One region of the Selenihalanaerobacter shriftii genome, then DNA from elsewhere that is predicted to be linked to it. Evidence: a T-box and tRNA genes for the amino acid it is inferred to sense, from the RefSeq annotation. Region 1 holds a T-box; the other holds one or more tRNA genes.
What was found. The T-box of region 1 lies ahead of pheS (phenylalanine--tRNA ligase subunit alpha). A T-box ahead of a tRNA ligase gene usually reads a tRNA of that ligase, here a tRNA-Phe.
Positions count from the first base shown of each region.

Region 2: it has a tRNA-Phe gene. The T-box ahead of pheS (phenylalanine--tRNA ligase subunit alpha) is inferred to sense a tRNA for this amino acid. The anticodon was not compared.

Region 1 is NZ_FUWM01000034.1:9,224-15,552, forward strand. It holds gene B5D41_RS13245 (TrkH family potassium uptake protein) at 1-445, shown strand, start outside; gene B5D41_RS13250 (TrkH family potassium uptake protein) at 499-1,866, shown strand; gene B5D41_RS13255 (potassium channel family protein) at 1,890-2,543, shown strand; gene B5D41_RS13260 (TrmH family RNA methyltransferase) at 2,554-3,363, shown strand; gene B5D41_RS14030 (YqzL family protein) at 3,445-3,549, shown strand; T-box leader at 3,581-3,820, shown strand; gene pheS (phenylalanine--tRNA ligase subunit alpha) at 3,945-4,964, shown strand; gene pheT (phenylalanine--tRNA ligase subunit beta) at 5,012-6,329, shown strand, end outside.
Region 2 is NZ_FUWM01000005.1:287-6,615, reverse strand. It holds gene B5D41_RS02455 (LysO family transporter) at 1-268, opposite strand, end outside; gene B5D41_RS02450 (SIR2 family protein) at 324-1,304, opposite strand; gene B5D41_RS02445 (tetratricopeptide repeat protein) at 1,421-2,176, opposite strand; gene B5D41_RS02440 (sensor histidine kinase) at 2,269-3,702, opposite strand; gene B5D41_RS02435 (response regulator transcription factor) at 3,692-4,399, opposite strand; tRNA gene B5D41_RS02430 (tRNA-His) at 4,633-4,709, opposite strand; tRNA gene B5D41_RS02425 (tRNA-Arg) at 4,729-4,805, opposite strand; tRNA gene B5D41_RS02420 (tRNA-Gly) at 4,814-4,890, opposite strand; tRNA gene B5D41_RS02415 (tRNA-Leu) at 4,906-4,991, opposite strand; tRNA gene B5D41_RS02410 (tRNA-Phe) at 5,000-5,075, opposite strand; tRNA gene B5D41_RS02405 (tRNA-Met) at 5,081-5,157, opposite strand; tRNA gene B5D41_RS02400 (tRNA-Lys) at 5,171-5,246, opposite strand; tRNA gene B5D41_RS02395 (tRNA-Thr) at 5,257-5,332, opposite strand; tRNA gene B5D41_RS02390 (tRNA-Asp) at 5,470-5,547, opposite strand; tRNA gene B5D41_RS02385 (tRNA-Val) at 5,555-5,630, opposite strand; tRNA gene B5D41_RS02380 (tRNA-Glu) at 5,763-5,838, opposite strand; tRNA gene B5D41_RS02375 (tRNA-Asn) at 5,849-5,924, opposite strand; rRNA gene rrf (5S ribosomal RNA) at 5,943-6,059, opposite strand; partial or broken rRNA gene B5D41_RS02365 (23S ribosomal RNA) at 6,326-6,329, opposite strand, start outside.

The DNA of each region.
Region 1 (6,329 bases):
TGGAACTGGCTCAACAGCAGGTGGTATTAAGTTATATAGGATTTACTTAATGTTTAAATCGTTTATCTGGCAATTAAAGACCTATTTTTTACCTGAAAATGTTATTGTTGATAATTATATTTGGCATGGAGATAGCAAAGCTTATATAAAAGAAAAGTATATTCGTCAAATCGCCAATTATATATTTATTTATATGGTAACTTATTTTATCGGTGTTTTAATTTATTTAGCTCATGGTTATTCATTATCTAAGGCTATGTTTGAATTTGCTTCTTCTTTAGGAACTGTTGGTTTATCAATAGGAATTACTGGTCCAGATGCTCCAGTAACTATTTTATGGACAGAAATTATAGGTATGTTTTTAGGAAGATTAGAATTTTTTGTTATTTTCTTTGCCATAGCTAAATTATTTAAAGATATGAAGGTGCTTAGTAAGAATAATTGATCTATTATCTAAATAATTCTTACCCTAAGTTATAATGATCTCCCAGAGTGGAGATATTATATTATGATATATTAACTTTGGAGGTGGGAATTATTACTTTAGGAGCTAAGTCATTATCACCAGCACAGTTTTTAGTATTAGGTTATATTATTGTAATTTCAATAGGAACTCTTTTGTTGAGTTTGCCGATTGCTACTGTAAATCAACAAGGGTTAAGTTTAATAGATTCTCTTTTTACTGCGACTTCTGCGACAGCAGTGACTGGGTTAATTGTGGTGAATACTAGTACATATTTTACATTCTTTGGTCAAATGGTCATTTTATTATTAATTCAAATTGGTGGATTAGGTTTTATGACTACTTCTACACTCTTTGCTCTATTATTAGGGAAGAAAATTAATTTAAGTGAAAGAAGAATTTTACAAGAAGAGCTCAATCATTTTGATCTAGCTGGTTTAATTAGATTAGTTAGATATGTAACCTTGTTAACATTAGGAATTGAATTTATAGGAGCAGTCTTGCTTTTCTTTAAGTTAATATATAAATATCCTGTACCGCAAGCTATATTTTATTCAATATTCCACTCTATTTCAGCCTTTTGTAATGCTGGTTTTGATTTATTTGGAAATAGCTTAGCCAATTTTACGAGTGATTTTTATGTGAATATGGTGATCACTAGTCTATTTATCATAGGTGGAATTGGTTTTGCAGTAATTGCTGATTTATATCGTTATAGAAAGTTTGAACGTTTTTCTTTAAATACTAAATTGGTATTGGTAACGACTATTACTTTAATTTTGTTAGGTACGGTCGTTATCTTTATTTTAGAATATTCGAATCCAGCTACTTTAAAGAATTTATCATTGAAGGGGAAGTTGTTAGGAGCTTATTTTCAAGGAGTAACACCGCGAACAGCTGGTTTTAATTCCATAGCTACTGGAAAGATGCGAAGTGCTAGTCTCTTTTTTACTATAATTTTAATGTTTATTGGAGCTTCACCAGGTTCCACTGGTGGAGGATTAAAAACAACTACAGCTGGAACCTTAATAGCAGTAGTAGCTAATTTAGTGCGGGGAGAAGATGAAGTTATATTATTTAAAAGAAATTTAGCTCGAGATATAGTTTATAAAGCATTAGCTGTTACTATCATTTCTTTGGGTTGGGTTATATTTATAACTATGATTTTAACTATTACTGAAACAGCTAATTTTTTGCAAGTTTTTTTTGAAGCAGTTTCTGCCTATGGAACAGTAGGACTATCAACGGGAATTACCGGATCTTTAAGTACTATAGGTAAAATAATAATTGTTCTCACCATGTTTTTAGGAAGAGTAGGTCCTTTAACTATGGCAACAGCTATTGGTGAAAAGGAACAGAAAGGTAAGATTAAATATCCAGAAGAAAAGGTGCTAATCGGTTAGTATGTTAACAGGGAGGCAATAAGATGAAACAATTTATAGTAATTGGATTAGGAAGATTTGGTTCTAGTGTAGCCAAAACTCTTTCTGAAAAAGGTTATGATGTTTTAGCTATTGATAGAGCTGAAAGTAAAGTACAAGAGATATCTAATATAGTTACCCATACAGTACAAGTTGATGCTACAGATGAAAATTCTCTTAAAACTTTGGGGGTTAGTAATTTTGATGTAGCAATAGTTAGTATTGGTGAGGATATACACGCCAATATTTTAGCTACCTTAATATTAAAAGAATTAGGAGTTAAACATGTAGTAGTTAAGGCTCAAGATAGATTACATGGTAAAGTATTGAGTAAAGTAGGAGCTGATAAGATAGTTTATCCAGAAAGAGATATGGGAACTAGGATAGCCAATAATTTAATTTCATCTAATATGCTGGATTATATTGAATTTGCGCCAGATTATAGTATTATAGAGATAAAGGCGACTAAGAAGATGGATGGTAATAGTTTGGCTGATCTAGAATTAAGGAGTAAATTTGGAGTTAATGTAATGGCAATTAAAACAAGAGAAGGATTAGAGATTACTCCTGAAGCAGAGAAAATAATAAGAATGGGAGATGTATTAATAGTAATCGGTAATAATAAAAGTTTAGAAAAATTACGTCGTTTTAGTAGTTAGGGGGGGTTTGATGTCTGGAATAATTTCTAGTGCTCAGAATTCAAAAGTAAAATTTTTAAGATCATTATATAGGAAAAAGTATCGTCGTAAACATAAGAAGTTTTTATTGGAAGGTAGTCGGATTATCACTGAGGCTTTAAAAGAAAATGTAGATATCTATCAAGTCTTTTATTCAGATCAATTTTTAGATAGGCAGAGTAATAAAGAATTAATTAATCGACTAAAATCGCAAACAGAAGTGATTCAGATTACAGATTCTTTATTAAAGGATATAGCCGACACTGAAACTCCACAAGGAATTATAGCCATAGTTAATCAGCCTGAATTTGAATTAAATGAATTTTTAGCAGATGATAATGATTTCTTTTTGATTATAGACCAAGTTCAGGATCCTGGAAACTTAGGTACAATTATGAGAACTGCTGATGGGGCTGGAGTTGATGGAATTTTTATATTGAAAGGAACAGTCGATATTTATAATTTGAAGAATATTAGAGCTACTATGGGTTCAATATTTAGGTTACCAATTTTTAACTTAGATCGGCCAGAAAATATCAAAGAGGTATTACAGACAGAAGATATTCAGGTAGTAGCAGGTGAGATTACCACTAATGATTACTATTATGATTTAGATTATCGAAAACCAACAGCTTTAGTAGTTGGGAATGAAGGTTCAGGAATACGGAATGAGGTCTTGGATTTGGTAGATCATAAAGTGAAAATTCCATTGAATTCAGGGATAGATTCTCTAAATGTAGCTATTGCTACTGGAGTAATGCTTTATGAAGTAGTAAGGCAGCGAAAGAAAAGTGGAGAATGACTTGTAAAGGTTTAACAGTTATGATATAATCTATTTTAACAGATATGATTAATAAAATTCCTTGAAAGGGTGTGGTCTTTAGTGGTGACCGCAGATTTGTTCTGGAAGCTTTTTGAACAGACAGGCTCTATTCAGGCGTATTTGGCTTATAGGATTCTTATAGGTACTGCTTATGGAACTCTTTAATTATACTAAGCAGTAAATAATTTAATAAGAGATACAGGCTAAGAAAGAGTGTAGTAATCTAGTGTCAGTCTTTACAGGGAGAAGGTACTATTGATTGAGAGTGTCTTTAAAGATATATTAGATGAAGTTTCGCTCTGGAGCTATTCGATTGAAAGATAGTAGGTCGAATCGGTTTCCCACCGTTAAATGGAAGTAAGAGTTAATATCTAATTGATTTTCATTAAATTAGCTAGAGTAAGTAGGGTGGTACCGCGGCTCTCTCGTCCCTAAATAGGATGAGAGGGCCTTTTTTATATTTAGGGATTAAATTATGAGTTATAATTTAAATTTATATATAGTACTCATGATTTTTATTTATAGCTTAAAATTTATTATTATATAAGGAGGATATGAAAATGGAGGAAAAGTTAAAAGAAATTGAGCAAGCAGCCATTAATGATGTGGAAGAAGCAGTTGATTTAGAAGATTTAGAACAGGTTCGAATTAAATATTTAGGAAAAAAAGGAGAGATAACTGAGATTCTTAAAAATATAGGTAGTTTACCTTCTGAACAACGGCCAGTGGTTGGTAAGTTATCAAATCAAATCAAGGGCAAATTAGAAGGATTAATTGCCAAAAGAAATACTGAATTGAAGGAAGTCCTTAAAGAAGAAAAATTGCAAACGGAACAAATAGATGTAACATTACCTGGAAAACAAACAGATTTAGGTAGTAAACATCCTTTAACTCAAACCTTTAACGAAATAAAAGAGATCTTTCTTGGGTTAGGGTTTAAAATAGCTGAAGGTCCTGAAATCGAAAAGGATTACTATAATTTTGAAGCTTTAAATATTCCTAAAAGTCATCCAGCGCGGGATATGCAGGATTCTTTCTATATTTCTGAAGAAGTTTTATTGAGAACTCACACTTCGCCGGTACAAGTAAGAACTATGGAAGAAAGCGAAGTTCCGATTCGAATTATTGCTCCTGGGCGGGTTTATCGAGTAGATGAAGTAGATGCTAATCACTCTCCAGTCTTTCATCAAGTAGAGGGATTAATGATAGGTGAGAATGTTTCATTTAGTGATTTGAAAGGTATTCTAATTAAAGTAGTAAAGGAGTTATTTGGTGAAAATAGAGATGTAAGATTTAGACCTAGTTATTTTCCATTTACTGAACCTAGTGCTGAAGTAGATGTTTCTTGTGCAATATGTGAAGGAGAAGGATGTAGTACTTGTTCTCATACTGGTTGGTTAGAGATACTGGGTTCTGGTATGGTACATCCTAGGGTTTTAGAAATGTCAGGTTTAGACCCAGAGAAGGTAAGTGGTTTTGCTTTTGGAATGGGAGTAGAAAGAATTGCTATGTTAAAGTATGGAGTTACCGATATTCGTTTATTCTATGAAAACGATAAAAGATTTTTAGAACAGTTTTAAATGAATTTTAATTGTAACATCAATATATTTAAGGAGGTAAAATAGTAATGAATGTTTCATATAAATGGTTACAAGAATATATAGATTTTGATTATAGTCCTCAAGATTTAGCAGAAAAATTAACTTTAGCTGGTTTAGAAGTTGATAAGATAGTTTATCAAGGTGAGGGATTAGAAGATGTAATAATCGGTAAAATTTTAGAGATTAATAAACATCCTAACGCCGACAAGTTATCGATTTGTCAAGTAGATTTAGGAACTACAGAAGAAGAGATAGTCTGTGGTGCTAATAATATGGAGAGTGGCGATAAAGTACCAGTAGCTCCAGTAGGGACTCAATTGCCAAATGGTATGGAAATCAATGAGGTAGATTTAAGAGGAGTAAAATCTCGAGGGATGCTTTGCTCTGCCGATGAGTTAGGATTACAAGAAGACAGAGCTGAAGGTTTGATGATTTTAGATCAAAGTTTAGAAATAGGAAGTAAGTTTATAAATGCTTTAAAATTAAATGACTTTATTCTTGAATTAGATTTAACTCCTAATTACGCTGATTGTTTAAGTATGATAGGAGTAGCCCGAGAAGTAGCAGCAATGACTGGAAATGAATTAAAACTGCCTGAACCTAAATTTGAGGCTAAAGGACTTGAAGTTTCTGAATTAACAAGTATTAATGTAGAAGATGAAGATCTATGTCCTAGATATACAGCAAGAGTAATTAAAAATGTAGAAGTAAAGGAATCTCCTTTATGGTTACAAAAACGATTGAGAGCTATAGGAATTAGACCAATTAATAACATAGTGGATATTACTAATTATGTGTTAATGGAGTTTGGCCAGCCATTACATGCATTTGATTATGATAAATTAGCTGAAAATAGAATTGTAGTTCGTAGAGCTAAAGCTGGGGAAAAATTAATAACACTTGATGACGAAGAAAGAGAATTAGATGAAGATATGTTGGTTATTGCTGATGCCCAAAAACCTGTTTGTGTTGCAGGAGTAATGGGTGGAGCTAATAGTGAAGTAACAACTAAGACAACTAATATTTTGCTTGAGTCAGCTAGTTTTAATCCAATTAGTATTAGAAAAACAGCTAAAAAGTTAGGGTTACATAGTGATTCATCACATAGATTTGAACGTGGTGTAGATATTAATGGTACTAATTTAGCTAGTAAGCAAGCGATTGAATTAATTTTAGAATTAGGTGGAGGAAAAGTAGCTAAAGGAGTTATTGATGCTTATCCTGAACCAGTAGCACCATTAAAGTTAGAATTAAGAACCGACAGAATTAATAAGTTATTAGGAACTGAGATTTCTTCAGAAGAAATGGTGAATTTATTAGAAAAATTAGAGTTTGGTATTGAAG
Region 2 (6,329 bases), on a different contig from region 1:
TAAAGTTTCCTACTAGCATCTCTAATAATTTAATTAAACCTAAACTACCTAATATACTTCCTAAAGCTAAAACAATAGCTTGAAAACCTAATTTATCTAAATTTGCTATTACTTTATCATTTAATCCTATTTCAACTCCCATACTGAATAGTAATAGAATCAAACCTCCAGTAATTAAATTGTCGGTTAAACTTGAAAACCTTTCAGGAATTATTTCTAAATAACCTATAGTTAAACCTAATAATAAAAACCAAATTATTACTGACATCTGTTACACTCCTATCTATTCTAATGTTAAAATTACTAAAGTAGTCACTTTTTCGCTAGTTATTACTCTTAAGAAACTCTTTTAATTTAAAATATAATGAATCATCAGTTAACATTTCTTTGATACCTTGATTAAAAACAGTAACCCGTTGACGATAATTACTGAAATACTTTTCTAAAATCTCCTGTGCATTAGGACAAATTAAGTAAATATGTAGTTTGGGATTATCTTTAAGTCCATCTAATACCCGCTGTCTAATTAAAGCATCACAAAAACTATAACCTATACTAATTAATAATCTCTTTTCTAATAACTCCAGGTCAAAATACTTTAATAGTCGTTGAAAAGGTTCTTGTTTGTTCTCTTCTGGATAGACTAACATATTAGATAGTTCTGAACCTAAAAAATACTTCAACTCTCCTTCATAATTAATGATAGGAATTTTTAAACTCTTTCCCTCTTGAGTTCGATGCCAAATAATTGAACCATGTAACTTATATAACCTTAAATCATATTTTCGATCATTTTCTAATAATTTAGGCTCCCAAGTAAAATTAAATCCATCAGTATATTTTAACCTATATAGTTCACATAAAATCTCAATAATTAAATCATAATTTAAAGTGAATATTTGTAAAGCATCTGCTTCATGGATAAACTTAATCAAAGGTAATATATATTCTATATTTCTTTCTTTAGTAACACATTCTTCTCTAATTAGCCCTTTTAATTTCTTAATCATTGGTCCAACTAAATCTAAATTATTTTCAATACCATCCTTAAAACCACAAAAGAAAGACTGAATTGGTTCTTTATCTACTCTATTAATTAAATTTAAAATTCTAAGTATAGATTCTAAATTAAATGAATTCTCATCATCTCTATGTCTATCAAGCACTGTCTCTAACTGATTTATGAATTCTAATTCCTCTTGAGTTAAAATTTCTAAAAATAACTCATATAGTTGATTCATAGTTGGTATGCCAGCTGGTACAGAAGCTCCAGCTCCTAGCAAAAAACAATATTCTGTAGTCATGATTATACACCCTACTTTAAAGTTTGTTAGTACTAATAGGATGTGTATTAAATAATAACTCTATACTTATAAATTAGAATACCCCTAACTTTATTAAGGTTAGGGGTTATCTACAATTAATCTTCTTCCAGTAATCTTTTGACTCGTTTTAGATTTGTTCTAGCTTTAGTATAGTTATTATTAATATCTAAAGCCTTTTGATATGCTTCTGTTGCCTTGTCTAAATTATCAGTATTTTCATAGGCTATCCCTAAATTATTATATAAATAAGGTACTGTTGGCCTTAATTTTGTTGCTTCCTTTAACACAGGAATTGCTTTTTTATATTCTCCCGTCTGAATATAAGCATATCCTAAATTATTTAAAATATAGTAATTCTCATCATCTAACTTAGCTGCTTGCTGTAAACTATTGATAGCTTCTTGTAAATTTCCTTGATTCATATAAGCTCGACCAAGTACATTATAAGCATCACCATCTTCTTTTTTAACATTTATAGCCATTTTAGTAATTTCAATAGCTTGTCCTAGTTTATTTCTTTTTAAATAAGCCCTACCTAAATTAACCATTACTCTATAATGCTCAGGATTAATCTGATGTGCTTTTTTAAACTGAGTCTCAGCAAATTTATATTGTTCTAATCGATAATAAGTTAATCCTAACACATAATGAGGATACATTAAGTCTGGATTATCAGAAATAGCTGCTACTAATTTAGGTACAGCTACTTGATAATTACCTTTTCTAAAAGCCTTCAATCCTGCTTGATAATTATCATTGGAACCACTAGCCCAAAGCAAGCCACTAGAAAGTAACATGATAGATAATACTAAACTAATTATAATCAAATCTCGTCTCTTTTTCTGTTTCACTTATAAATCACCACCTAGATTTTATTAGTACTACTTCTTCTTTCATACTATTCTATCTAAGTCAATAAATCCCCTGCAAAAAGACAAAATTATCATTCTTTTATCGGCAGCCAGACTTTAAATTCTGTTCCTTCTCCAAGCTCACTATCAACAGTAATTATACCATTTTGAGATTCAATCAATTCTTTAACTATAGCTAATCCAATCCCTGTACCACCAGTCTCCCTAGTTCTTGATTCATCAACTCGATAAAACCTTTCAAAAATATAAGGCAATTCCTCTTTAGAAATACCAATTCCTGTATCTCGAACTGTAATTAAAGCTTTATCTTCTTGCTTCTTTAAATTAACCGACACTTTTCCACCAGAATTAGTATACTTATAAGCATTAGAAATCAAATTCCGAATAATTTTATTTAAAGCCTTTTTATCGAACTCCAATTTAATATCTTCATTTGGTAAAGTTAAATTTAAATCAATATCTTTATCAGTAAATAATTTTGACAGTCCATTAATTCGACTTTGAACAAATTTCTTAAGATTAATTAATTCTGCTTTAAAATTAGGCTTTCCACCTTCAGCTATGGCTAATTCTTGTAGATCACTTACTAAACCTACTAACCTTAATACTTCTTCATGAATAGAATTTAAATTACCTTCATCAATTGACATTACTCCATCTTGAAATGCTTCAATATAACTTTGAATAGTAGTTAATGGAGTACGTAATTCATGCGCAACATCAGCAGTTAATTTCTTGCGTAATATTTCTAATTTTTGTAGCTTTGTAGCCAGTTGATTAACTTGTTCACCTAAAACTCCTATTTCATCCTTAGAAGTAACTTCTACTCTTTGGCTTAAATCTCCTTCTCCCATAGCTTGAGCAACTTCAGTCATCTCTCGTACAGGTTTAGTAATCCTCTTAGAAATAAAGAAACTTATTACTAAAGCAACTAATCCAGCTATGACTCCAGCAATTATTATTGAACGATTAATAGTCTTTCTAAACAACATATCTTGTTTACTCCATAAACCTTCATGTTCTAAAGGAGTAATGTGAGCATATCCAACTACGTTAGAGTCGACTTTAACTGGTAGTTTGACAGTTCGAGAGGATTCTGATTCAGAATTAGGTTCAAAACGTGATTGACGCTGATTATTACCTCGCCTTCTTCTATCATTTCTCATCATACCTCCACCCATCATACCTTCACCCATCATACCCATCGGTCTACATTCTTTAGAATCAAAAACACCTCTACCATTATTAGTAACTTCTACTCTACGCCCAGTCATCATTTCTAAATGCCTTAACTGACTTTCAACATTGTTCCAATTTCCTTGTCGCCTATAAATGCTTTCTAAAGAATCAATAATTCTTTGATTTTTAATTTCTTCATTATTCATAACGTAATCTTTAAATCTATTATTAAGTGCAATATTAATAATTCCTCCAACTAGAACAATTGTTGAAAGAGTTACAATTAAAAAAACTGCGGCTAATTTTACATATAATTTAACCCTCATCTTCCAGCACCTCAAATTTATAACCAACTCCATAGACAGTCTTAATATATTGATCAGACGTAATATCTAATTTCCGTCTTAAATTCTTAACATGAGCATCTATAGTTCGATCATAACCATCGTAATTATACCCTTGAACTAATTGAGTCAACTGTGAACGTGAGTATACTTGACCAGGATTCTGAACTAAAATCTTTAATAATTTAAATTCAGTAGCTGTTACATCAACAGATTCACCATTAAATTTAACAACATGTTTTAACGTATCAATAACTAATTTATCATTTCCACTCTTAAAACTTAAAATTTCTGCTGTTGACTCTTTTCTATCACTGGTACGTCTTAAAATAGCTCTAGCTCTAGCAACTAATTCACGAGGGCTAAATGGTTTTATTAGATAATCATCTGCACCTATGTTCAGACCATTAATTCTGTCATCTTCAGTAGTTTTAGCCGTTAACATTAAAATAGGTAGGTCAGATTTAGATCTAATCCTTTTACAAACTTCTTCTCCTGATAATTTAGGTAACATTAAATCAAGCACTACTAAGTCTAATTCTTCATTATTAGTAATTTCTAGTGCTTCTTTACCATCATAAGCAACTAAGACCTCATACCCTTTTTGTTGTAAATATGATTTTACTACTTTGGTAATCTTCTCTTCATCATCAACAACTAGAATTTTTGGTTTACTCATTATTAATCCCCCCAGATATTTATCTACTAATCATATATGCCATTGAATCTATATACTATACTGTAATTATACCAAAATTAAGTATCACTCTCTAATTTTATTAGAAATTTTTCATCATAATTTAATTATATACAATCAATATGAATAAATAATGAAATTTAATAATAAAAAAAGCCTTTAACACTTAAAAGTGTTAAAGGCCTATCTATAAAAGAAAATTAATTTCAAATTTATGGGGTGAGTGATGGGATTTGAACCCACGGCCTCAGGAGCCACAATCCTGCGCTCTAACCAACTGAGCTACACCCACCATATTCTGTTATGAAAAATGGCGCGCCTGGGAGGATTCGAACCCCCGACTCATGGATTAGAAGTCCATTGCTCTATCCACCTGAGCTACAGGCGCAAATAAAATGGAGCGGGAAATCGGACTCGAACCGACGACACCCAGCTTGGAAGGCTGGTGCTCTAGCCAACTGAGCTATTCCCGCATGATAAAATATAAATGGTGCGAAGGGCGGGAGTCGAACCCGCACGGGATAAACCCACTAGATCCTAAATCTAGCGTGTCTGCCAGTTCCACCACCTTCGCATAAAAAATGGTGGCAAGACCCGGATTCGAACCGGGGACACGAGGATTTTCAATCCACTGCTCTACCGACTGAGCTATCTCGCCATATCTGGTTGCGGGGGTCGGATTCGAACCGACGACCTCCGGGTTATGAGCCCGACGAGCTACCGTACTGCTCTACCCCGCGTTAATAATATTAATGGTGAGCCATGGAGGAGTCGAACCTCCGACACCCTGATTAAAAGTCAGGTGCTCTGCCAGCTGAGCTAATGGCCCATATTGTAAATGGAGCTGACGATCGGACTTGAACCGATGACCTGCTGATTACAAGTCAGCTGCTCTCCCAACTGAGCTACGTCAGCACATAAAGTTTACAATGTCAGTTATCAGTGTCAGTAATATACTAATGCTATCAAATCAAGAATTTCAGCTATCACACTTTATTAGTAAACATAACTCTGACAGTCAGCCTTGTTTTCTAGGCTGAGTGATTGTTTGATGGCGGGGATGACGGGATTTGAACCCGCGACCTCCGGCGTGACAGGCCGGTGTTGTGGACCAGCTCTACTACATCCCCACATAAATGGTGGGCGAAACAGGACTTGAACCTGTGACCCCCTGCTTGTAAGGCAGGTGCTCTCCCAACTGAGCTATTCGCCCATATTCAGTTTGCAGTGTCTGTTCTTAATGTTTTAACTGTCAACTGTAATCTGTTAACTGTCAACTATTAAAAGTGGCATCCCTACAGGTTTTAGAAAACAAAACCTTTCGTGAATAACCTGCATACTATTATGGCATCCCCAAGGGGATTCGAACCCCTGCCGCCAGGATGAAAACCTGGTATCCTAGGCCACTAGACGATGGGGACATTCATTAAATGGCTCCCCGAGTAGGACTCGAACCTACGGCTCGATGGTTAACAGCCATCTGCTCTACCAACTGAGCTATCGGGGAATATATTAAATATTAAAGTTCCGGCAGTGACCTACTCTCTCACAAGGCTACCCTTGCAATACCATCAGCGCTGGAGGACTTAACTGCTGTGTTCGAAATGGGAACAGGTGTTACCCCTCCGCAATTACCACCGAAAATTTATTTACTTTTATTATCTAAAATTTATCAGCAACATCTAATAATATAACATCTTTTATAATGTTTGTCAAGAAGTTTTCTTACTTAATAAGAACTTTCTTACTTAGTAAAAAGATTTCTTGTTAAACAAAACGACTTCTTCAAAAACAAAAGATAATCACAAACTTTATTACAACACTTAATAATATACCATCTATTTAGTAACTTGTCAAGAAAAAACTATACTTTCAAAACTGCACAATGATATTTGTATTTGTTTTGTCTAGA